2 regions of the Nonomuraea sp. NPDC046570 genome follow, and region 2 is predicted to be linked to the other one. Evidence: riboswitches for the same ligand, from Rfam matches in the RefSeq annotation. Region 2 holds a riboswitch; the other holds the start of a gene.
What was found. Region 2 has a riboswitch for cyclic di-AMP ahead of ABZ911_RS27060 (C40 family peptidase). Riboswitches for the same ligand answer to the same signal wherever they lie in the genome.
Positions count from the first base shown of each region.

Region 1 (4,914 bases), on a different contig from region 2:
TCAAGCTCCTGTGCCGGTTCTACGACCCGCAGCGCGGCGCGGTGCTCTGGGACGGCGTGGACCTGCGTGACGCCGACCCCGCCGAACTGCGGGTCCGGCTGGCCGCGGTGTTCCAGGACTTCGTCGCCTACGACTTCACCGCAGCCGAGAACATCGCGGTGGGCGACGTCGACACGCTCGGCCAGGACACCCGCATCAAGGCCGCCGCCGCCCGTGCCGGGGTCCACGAGCTGCTCTCGGCGCTGCCGCGAGGCTACGACACCCTGCTCAGCAGGCGTTTCTTCGACAACCTCGACGGCTCGGACAAGGACACCCAAGGGGTGGTGCTGTCGGGCGGACAGTGGCAGCGCCTCGCACTGGCCCGCGCCTTCGTCAGGAACGACCGCGATCTGCTCATCCTCGACGAACCGAGCTCGGGCCTCGACGCCGAGGCCGAACACGCCATCCACCACGACCTCCGCGGGCACCGAGAGGGCAGGACGAGCCTGCTCATCTCCCACCGCCTGAGCGCGGTCAGGGACGCCGACCTCGTCGTGGTCCTGTCCGACGGGAAGATCATCGAGAGCGGGACGCACGAGGCGCTCATGGCGGCGGCGGGGGAGTACGCGAGACTGTTCACCCTGCAGGCCAGCGGTTATCAGGGGGTGTCCTAGAAGAATGCTGGGGGCCGGTTCGCGGGATCAGAACCCCGCCCCGGACATAAACCGTCATCACCCGGCCCGGCCAGTGAGCGAAGGATTCCGGCCCGGCGCATGCCGTTCACATGTCAGGGCTGCCTGCTGGTCGCCGCCCAGTCGAGGAGCGCCTGAGCCGTTTCGAAGCGGCGGCTGGAGCTGGTCTCTCCGAGAATCACGCCGACCAGCCGACGGCCGTCACCATCGGCGGCGAAGGCGAGGGTGTAGCCCGCGGCACGCGTGTAGCCGGTCTTCAGGCCGACGGCGCCCGGGGTGCGGAGAAGGCGATTCGTGTTCCGCCAGGAGTAGGCGCTGTGCTCCGCCGTCGCGGGGACCGAATGGTACTGGGTGGAGCTGACCTTCCTGATCGTCTTGTTGTCCAGCGCAGCCTGGGCGAGCCGCACCTGGTCACGTGCGGTGGAGTAGCCGCCGCCCTTGGCGGGCATCCCGTCGGCGTTGACGTACAGCGTGTCCTTCATGCCGAGCTCGCGGGCGTTGGCGTTCATCTTCGCCGTGAACGCGTCGACGCCGGGGCCGTACGCGCGGGCCAGCGCGTGGGCGGCGTCCGCGCCGGAGGGCAGCAGCAGGGCATGCAGCAGGGTCTCCACAGTCAGCCGGTCGCCGGCGCGCAGGTCCGCCACCGAGGCGCCACCCTTCGAGGCGTAGCGCACATCCGCAGAGGTGACCTCGACCACGTCCGCAGGCTTGGCTTCCTTCAGCACGGTGTAGGCGGTCATCACCTTGGTGATGCTGGCCACGGGGGTGCGGAGGTCGGCCTTCTTGCTGAAGTGGACCTTGCCGGTCTTGGCGTCGATCAGGTGGGCCGCACGGCCGAGCACCGCTGGGGCGTCCGGGGCGACGGCTGGAACGTGGGAACGGGAGTCCGGCGAAACGACGGAGCCTGCTTGGGGGGTGGCCTGTGCGGGAGTGGCGACGGAGGTGACGGCGCCTGCGGTGATGACGACGCCGAGCAGCGCGTGGCTCAGCCGGTTCTTGAGATGCGTGGGCATGAAGGGGTTGCTCCTTGCTTCCATGCCGCCTACCGGGTTAGCTGACGGGTTCGGGCTGGGAAGTGCCCTACGGCGCAGCTGAGCTGCGTCCGATTCACCCCAGGGGAAGTGGGTCCCCGGCTCCGTGGATACGGACTCGGCGGCCGAGTGTCGTCCTGCGGTGGTGGCCTCAGGCGACGCGCGGTCCGGGCAATGAAATGGCAACGAACGTGTCGATGGTTCGCAGCACAATGCCCGAAAAGTACCAAAATGGTATAAATCGTGCAAATGGCGAAGAGTCACTGATGACGGCCTGAGAGCCTGTGAATCAGTCCGAGGGCGCTCCATCCACAGACCATGCTGCCGAGCCGGACTCGCCGGGTTGGAGGACAATCAGATCCGTTCCCGTCGCCAACGCGTTCGGCGGGCAGGTCTGTGGTTCGATCCCGACACCAGTTCGGGTGAGGTGCTTGCTTGGGAGGTCGCCTGAGAACACCTGGATCCAGCGGAATGCTGGGGAGGTGCGGATCGTGAGGGTCAAACCGGCCGGATCGGAGAGTGTGATGTCTCCTGCATCCTCTGTGGGAGCCACCGCGTACGCAACGCTGAACCGATCTGGACCGAGCGCGCGGCCCTCTCGAAAATCGAACCCGGAGTTGTCCACGAGACGCCGCCGGGTGGGGAGAGCCGAGAGCGGGTCGGTCTCGAGGTAGCTTGGCGCGGTGAGCTTCAGGATCCAATCCGTCAGCGGCGACGGTCCCGGTCTGAAGTAGGGGTGGAACCCGATGCCGAACGGAGCGATCTGATCGCCGATGTTGACCCACGCCGCGTCGCAGCGCAAACCCGTGGCCGTGACCGTGTAGGTGACGGTCACGCGCACAAGGAACGGATACCCGTCGACCCCTCCTACGACGCGGCCGAACGAGACGGACGATGCGCTCCGGCGCTCCAGCGCCCACAGCTGGTCGAACGCGAGGCCGTGCAGGGCGTGGCCGTACGCCGGATCGTTGATAGGGAGTTGATAGGCGCGCCCCGCGAACTCGTACCTGCCGTTGGCGAGGCGGTTGGGCCAGGGGGTGAGGACCGCGCCGTGGTGGCCCAATTCCGGCGCGACCCGGCCGGGGCCCGCCAGGATCGACTCGTCGCCGAGCCGGAGCCCGGTGAGGGTGGCGCCGATGGGATCGATGGTGGCGCGAGTGCCGCCCCACGCGATGGTGGCGGGTTCAGTAGCGGTCACCGGCTGTGCTCGCGTGCGCGGATCCCGTATGCCGCGCGTGACATCTTCGCCGCGGTCGCGCGCGCTTCGCGTCCGAGCTCGGTGACGCGGTTCTGCATGCGGTACTTCGGGCCGTAGATGGACACGGCCGCGAGCGGGAGGCCGTTCCGGTCCTGGGCGAGCGCTGCGACGCGTTCTACGTCGTCGGTTCGCGGGATCCAGACGAACCCTCGCGTTCGGGCGAGCTCCAACTCGCGTGCCCAGCTCTCGCGGTCGAGCCGGACTTCGGGATGCTCGACCGGGGCGTCGCGGAGATCGTCGAGGATGCGGTGCTGTTCGACGACCGGAAGGGCGAAGAGGATGGCGCGGCCTGCGGCGGTTGCGTGTAACGGGGCGAGGTTCCCGATGTGCGGGACCATCCGGAACGGTTGCTCCGGATCGATCTGCTCGATGCTGACCGTGTAGTCGCCTTGGCGGATCGTGAGGATCACGGTCTCACCGACCACATCGCAGAGTTCTTGGAGGTACGGCCGGGCGATCTCGCTCAGGTTGTACTGCTTCTGGAACCCTTTCGCGAGGCTCAGAACCCGGCCGGTCAGGACGACGCGCCTGTTGTCGAGGCGGGCGAGGAAGCCCAGGTCGACGAGCGTGGCGACGAGCCGGGAGACGGAGCTCTTGTCCGTTCCTGTGAGCTCGGCAAGTTCGGTCACGGTCAAGCCTCCGCGGCCGTCCGCGACGGCTTCCAGGATCCGCAACCCGCGCGCCAGTGCTCGGTAGCGAGCCTCCTCCGTCACACGATCTCCCTTCGGCGGGTCGAGGATTCGATCTCCTCGCGCATCCCCGACTCCATCGCGCGGTCGGCGACCCCGCCCACCGCGCGGATGGCCTCACGGAACGGGGTCGACAGCTGGAACGAATCGTAGTCGGGCACGTAGCCGAAGTCTTCGCGGGCTTTGTCCATCGGCAGGCGTGTGAAGGTGTTCCCGCTCACCGCGTTGTAGATCTCGAAGCGCAGGGGTTCGGCGTCGATCACGGCGTCGATCAGGCGGTACAGGTCGGTCGGTGCGGTGTAGTCCTGCAGCATCCAACCGGTGCCGGGAGCGTCGATGACCTGCGGATCCTGGAACGCGCCGATGCGGAGCGCGACGAACGACAGTTGTTCGGTGCTGGCGACGAAGCTGCCGAGCGCCTCACCGAAGGCCTTCGTGACACCGTACAGATCCCCTGGGTGGACTGGGTCGTCCTCGGTGACACCCGAGCCCGGCGGGTAGCCGGAGACGGCGTGGACGGAGGATGCGTAGACGACTCTCCGGCAGGCCGATGCCACGGCCGCGGCGATCACGTTGTACGTCCCCATGATGTTCGCCGGCAGCAGGCTGGACCATGTCGCCCAGGGGCGGCGTTCACCGCCGAGATGGAGGACGGTGTCGACGCCGTCGAACGCTTCACGGATCTCGTCCAGTTGCCTGAGGTCGGCTTCGACCAGTCGCCCGAGGTGCGCGTGCCGTTCCTCGAACTGTCCCGGCAGGTCGAGAAGCGTGACCTGATAGCGGTCGCGCGCCCACTCGGCGTAGCCCGAGCCGATGGCGCCGGCCCCGCCCGTGATCAGGAGCTTTCGCATCAGCGGCGCCCCACCCTGAGGACCACGTCGCTCGGATGCACCTGCAGGCCTTCGCCGAGTTCGGCCGGCAGGCTGCCGCGGTTCCAGTAGATGTCGACCTGGTCATCATCGAGCGAGTAGCGCGTGTGCAGGAGCGTACCGTCGTCGATCAGCTCGAACGAACCGTCGTCGAAGATCCGCGCGTGCTCGTGGCGCAGACCGACCAGACGCCTGATCCGGTCCGCGTAGGCGGGCGAGGAGTCGATCGTGCGCCGCGCACGATGGATCGCGACGTCGAAGGCGAGGTTGTACGCGAATGCGTAGTTGAGCTGGTCCTCCCAACCCGGCCGTTCGTCGTGGATGAAGCGGTTCGAGACGACCGGCTCGGGGAAGGCGGCGCGGAACAGGCCAGGGAACGCCTCGTCCTGGTACTGG
Region 1 covers NZ_JBEYZF010000018.1:26,660-31,573, forward strand. The annotation lists gene ABZ911_RS26030 (ABC transporter ATP-binding protein) at 1-653, shown strand, start outside; gene ABZ911_RS26035 (serine hydrolase) at 767-1,684, opposite strand; cyclic di-AMP (ydaO/yuaA leader) riboswitch at 1,696-1,836, opposite strand; gene ABZ911_RS26040 (hypothetical protein) at 1,992-2,900, opposite strand; gene ABZ911_RS26045 (IclR family transcriptional regulator) at 2,897-3,673, opposite strand; gene ABZ911_RS26050 (NAD(P)-dependent oxidoreductase) at 3,670-4,500, opposite strand; gene ABZ911_RS26055 (DUF6259 domain-containing protein) at 4,500-4,914, opposite strand, start outside.
Region 1: it holds a riboswitch for cyclic di-AMP, as region 2 does, so the genes downstream of both, ABZ911_RS26035 (serine hydrolase) here and ABZ911_RS27060 (C40 family peptidase) in region 2, are expected to answer to the same signal.

Region 2 (4,914 bases):
GTCGCCGACCTCGTGGGTGGTGCGGCCGGCCCGTCCGGCCAGGCGCTCGACGATGTCGTCGGCCACCGCCTGCTCGACGCGGGCGGCCTCGGCCCGCAGCCCGAGGTGGTCGAGGAGCATGGCGACCGACAGGATGGTGGCGGTCGGGTCGGCCTTGCCCTGGCCCGCGATGTCGGGCGCGCTACCGTGCACCGGCTCGAACATGCTGGGCGCGGTGCGGTCGGGGTTGACGTTGCCGCTCGCGGCCAGGCCGATACCGCCGGCGATGGCCGCGCCGATGTCGGTGATGATGTCGCCGAACAGGTTGTCGGTGACGATCACGTCGAACCGCTCGGGCTGGTTGACGAAGAACATCGAGGCCGCGTCGATGTGGCAGTAGTCGGTCGTGACCTCGGGGAACTCCTCGGCCACGCGGTTGACGGTGCGCTGCCAGAGGTCACCGGCGAAGGTCAGCACGTTGGTCTTGTGGACGAGCGTGAGCTTCTTGCGCGGGCGCGACTGCGCCTTGGCGAAGGCGTAGCGGACCACGCGCTCCACGCCGTACGCGGTGTTCACCGAGTCCTGGGTGGCGACCTCGTGCGGGGTGCCGCGACGCAGCACACCGCCCGCGCCCGCGTACGGGCCCTCGGTGCCCTCGCGGACGACGATCATGTCGATGTCCTCGGGGCGGGTGTCGGCCAGCGGGGTCTCCACGCCGGGGAAGAGCTTGACCGGGCGCAGGTTGACGTAGTGGTCGAGCTCGAAACGGATGCGCAGCAGCAGGTCGCGCTCGAGGACGCCGGGCGGGACGCTCGGGTCGCCGACGGCGCCGAGCAGGATCGCGTCGTAGCCGCGCAGCTCCTGCAGCGTCTCGTCGGGCAGCGTCTCGCCGGTGCGGTGGTAGCGGGCCGCGCCGAGGTCGTAGTGCGTGCTCTCGACCTTCAGCCCGACCGCGTCGAGGACCTTCAGGCCCTCCGCGACGACCTCGGTGCCGATCCCGTCTCCCGGGATCACTGCCAGACGAATGTTGCGCTCCATGGCGGTACCCTACCGGCCCGTCTCGGCCACCGAACACACCATCTCACTTTCCGGACAGCGCGTTGTGGGTGATTTGCCACCTTTTGACCCTTTCGTTAGAGTCCGACAGGCCTAATCCGCGCAGCCTTCGCGCGGAGCCGGGGACCCACATTTCGGGAACTTTCCCTCGGGGCGAATCGGCTCCCCAGCCGTAGGGCGGCTTCCACGCCCGAGCCCGACAGCTCACCCGGCAGGCCGCCTTGGAAGGTAAGGGATCACCCTGTCTCGCATCGCCGCCACCGCCCTGCTCGGTGGCCTCCTGGGAACCGCGCTCGCCTCCCCCGCGAGCGCCACCGCGGAACCCCCCTCCGTCACCCTGAACGGACCGAAGGTCAAAGAGATCCAGGAAAGCAAGACCCCCACACCCGCCTGGAAGACCGCACTGAAATTCGCCATGGCCAAACGCGGCATCCCCTACGTGTACGGCGGAGCCGCGGACAGCGGCTACGACTGCTCGGGCCTGATGCTGCGGGCCTACGAACGGGCGGGCATCGACCTGCCGCGCACGGCCGCACAGCAGTACTCCGCCTTCGACCGGAAGATCGGCTGGGACGATCTCAAGCCCGGCGACCTGGTCTTCTTCAGCGGACTCGGGCATGTGGGGATGATCTCCAAGCCCGGGCACATGGTGCACGCCCCTCGTACCGGGGACGTGGTCAAGGAGGAGAAGCTGAGCGCCTGGCGCCGCCAGGCGTTCGTCGGCGCGGTCCGCCCCGACCCGAAGGGCGTCCAACTCTGGGCCGACCAACTCGAACGCCGAAAGGAGCCCGCTCCCGCCATGCTCCAGGCCACCCTCTAGGCACGACCCTCGGCATACTGGTTGATCCAGTCGATCACGAACGGCAGGCTGCCGAACGTGGACTCCCCCGTCCGCCCACGGTCTCCGCCGTGGCGATCGATTCCCCGCACGAGAGGGTGACGCCAGTGAGCCGAGTGATCGGCATCGACGTCGGTGGTACCAAGATCGCGGTCGGCCTGTCCGGCGGACCGGGTCCCGAGCCTGCGGCGAAGGTGCGGCTGCCGAGCGGCGAGGACGCGCTGGCCCGCGCCCTCGCCGCGGCCCGCCGCCTCGACGGCGCGCCCGCCGCCGTGGGCTTCTCCACCTGCGGCGTGATCAAGGACGGGCGGGTACGGCTCTCGCCCAACGTCCCCGGCTGGGACGGCCTCGAACTGCCCCGGCTGCTCCGCGAGGAGTACGGCGCGATCCCCGTGGCCATCGACAACGACGTGAACGCGGCGGCGGCGGCCGAACTCCGCTGGGGCGCGCTGCGCGGCGTCTCGCAGGGCGTCTACGTGAACCTGGGCACCGGTCTGGCGGCGGCGCTGGTGATCGGCGGCCAGGTGGTGCCGGGAGCGCACGGGGCGGCGGGCGAGATCGGTTACCTGGTGGACACGCCAGAGGAGCCCGCGTTCGCCGAGGGCCGGGCGCCGCTGGAGGAACGCCTCTCGGGCAGCGGCCTGGCCGCCCGCGGCTCCGCCCTCCTGCGCCGCGAGGTCACCACCGCCGACCTGTTCGCACAGGCATCGGCCGGGGAGCGACGCCCGGAGGGAGATCTCCCGGAAGGCGCGGTGCGGGAGATGATGGACGAGGCGGTGGGCGCGCTGGGCGTGTGCGTGGCGAACCTGTGCGTGGTGCTCGACCCTGAGCGGGTGGTGATCGGCGGTGGCATGATGCGCGCGGCCGACTACCTCCTGCCGCGCGTGACGGCCGTGGTGCGCCGGGTCGTGCCGTTCCCGCCCGAGATCAGGCCCGCGAGGTTCGCCGACGACGCGCCGCTGATGGGCGCGCTCGCCCTCGGACACGCCGCCCTGTGCTCGGGAGCCCGTTAAGAAGGTCCAGGCTCAGCGGGCGGGGGTGCCGCCGTTGTCGCGGCGGTCGAGGGCGAACTGGATGGCCTCGGCGGCCTCGTCGTCGGTCTCGTCGGGAGCGTTCCAGGGATACATCTCGTACATGGTGAAGTCTCGTCTCGTGCGCGAAGTGCCGATGGTCGCCTGCGGGGCGGCGGCATGGTGGCCTGCCTGCCCTGCCAGGGATCGCGCTCGGGGGTGGGTGAGCGCACGGACCGCCGGGATCGTCCGAACCGGGTCCTGTCCTTCACGGTACCCGGCGACCTGTGTGCTGTCTCCTTGGACGTCCTATTATCTCGCATCGTGAGACGAAAACGGCTGCCGCCCGGACATGGGCGGCAGCCGTACGAGGGCGGGCCGGGGCTTTTAGTCGGTGAGGTCCACCGAGCGGCCGCTGTCGGCGCCGATCTCGTTCACGATCTGGTCCACCACCTCGGCGGGGATCGCACTGTCCACGGTCAGCGCGATGAGCGCCTTGCCGCCCTTGACGTCGCGGGCCACCTGCATCGAGGCGATGTTGATGCCCTGCTCGCCGAGGATGCGGCCGACGACGCCGACCACGCCGGGCCGGTCGGTGTAGGTGAAGAACGACAGGTGCTCGGTCGGCTCGATCTCCATCTCGTAGCCGTTGACCTCGATGATCTTCGTCACCTGGCGCGGCCCGGACAGGGTGCCGGAGACCGAGACGGTACGGCCGTCGGCCAGCACGCCGCGCACGCCGACCACGTTCCGCCAGTCGGGGCTGTCGGAGCTGGTCACCAGCTCGACGGTGACGCCCCTGTCCTTGGCCAGCAGCGGGGCGTTGACATAGGTGACGGCGTCCTCGACCACGTCGCCGAAGACGCCCTTGAGCGCGGCCAGCTCCAGCACCCGCACGTCGTGGGCGGCGATCTCGCCGCGGACGACGACGTCGAGCTTGGTGGCGACCTCGCCGGCCAGCGCGGTGAAGACCCGGCCCAGCTTCTCGGCCAGCGGCAGGCCCGGCTTGACGTCCTCGGCGACGGCGCCGCCCTGGACGTTGACCGCGTCGGGCACGAACTCGCCCGCGAGGGCCAGCTTGACGCTGCGCGCGACCTGGGTGCCGGCCTTCTCCTGGGCCTCGTGGGTGGAGGCGCCGAGGTGCGGGGTGGCGACGACCTGGTCGAGCTCGAACAGCGGGCTGTCGGTGCACGGCTCCTTGGCGAACACGTCGAGGCCGGCGCCGGCGACGCGGCCCTCCTTGATCGCGGAGTAGAGGGCGGCCTCGTCGACGATGCCGCCGCGGGCCACGTTCACGATCCGCACCGACGGCTTGACCTCGTGCAGCTCCTTGTCACCGATGAGGCCCAGCGTCTCCTTGGACTTGGGCAGGTGCACGGTGATGAAGTCGGCCTGCTTGAGGACCTCGTCGAGGCTGAGGAGCCTGACACCCATCTGCGCGGCGCGGGCCGGCGGCAGGTAGGGGTCGTAGGCGATCAGCTCGACGCCGAACGGCTGCAGCCGCTGCGCCACGAGCTGGCCGATCTTGCCGAGGCCGAGGATGCCGACGATCTTCTCGTCGAGCTCGACACCGGTGTACTTCGACCGCTTCCACTCGCCGTTCTTCAGCGCGGCGTGGGCCTGGGCCGTGTTGCGCGCGGTGGCCAGGATGAGCGCGATGGTCTGCTCGGCGGCGCTGGTGATGTTGGAGGTCGGCGCGTTGACGACCATCACACCGGCCTTGGTGGCGGCTTCGACGTCGACGTTGTCGAGGCCGACGCCCGCGCGGGCGACGACGCGCAGCTTGGGCGCGGCGGCGATCGCCTCGGCGTCCACCTGCGTGGCGCTGCGTACGATGAGCGCGTCCACGTCGGCGAGCGCGGGCAGCAACTGGGAGCGGTCGGCGCCGTCGGTGTGACGGACCTCGAAGTCCGCACCAAGGACGGCGAGACCGGCCTCGGAGAGTTCCTCTGCGACCAGGACGACGGGCTTGTTCACGGGTGTTGGATCCTTAGCTGCTGGCGACGGGCGGGAGAGGCACGTCGACGGGCC
Region 2 covers NZ_JBEYZF010000019.1:66,074-70,987, forward strand. The annotation lists gene ABZ911_RS27055 (3-isopropylmalate dehydrogenase) at 1-1,017, opposite strand, end outside; cyclic di-AMP (ydaO/yuaA leader) riboswitch at 1,116-1,268, shown strand; gene ABZ911_RS27060 (C40 family peptidase) at 1,451-1,855, shown strand; gene ABZ911_RS27065 (ROK family protein) at 1,981-2,886, shown strand; gene serA (phosphoglycerate dehydrogenase) at 3,271-4,860, opposite strand.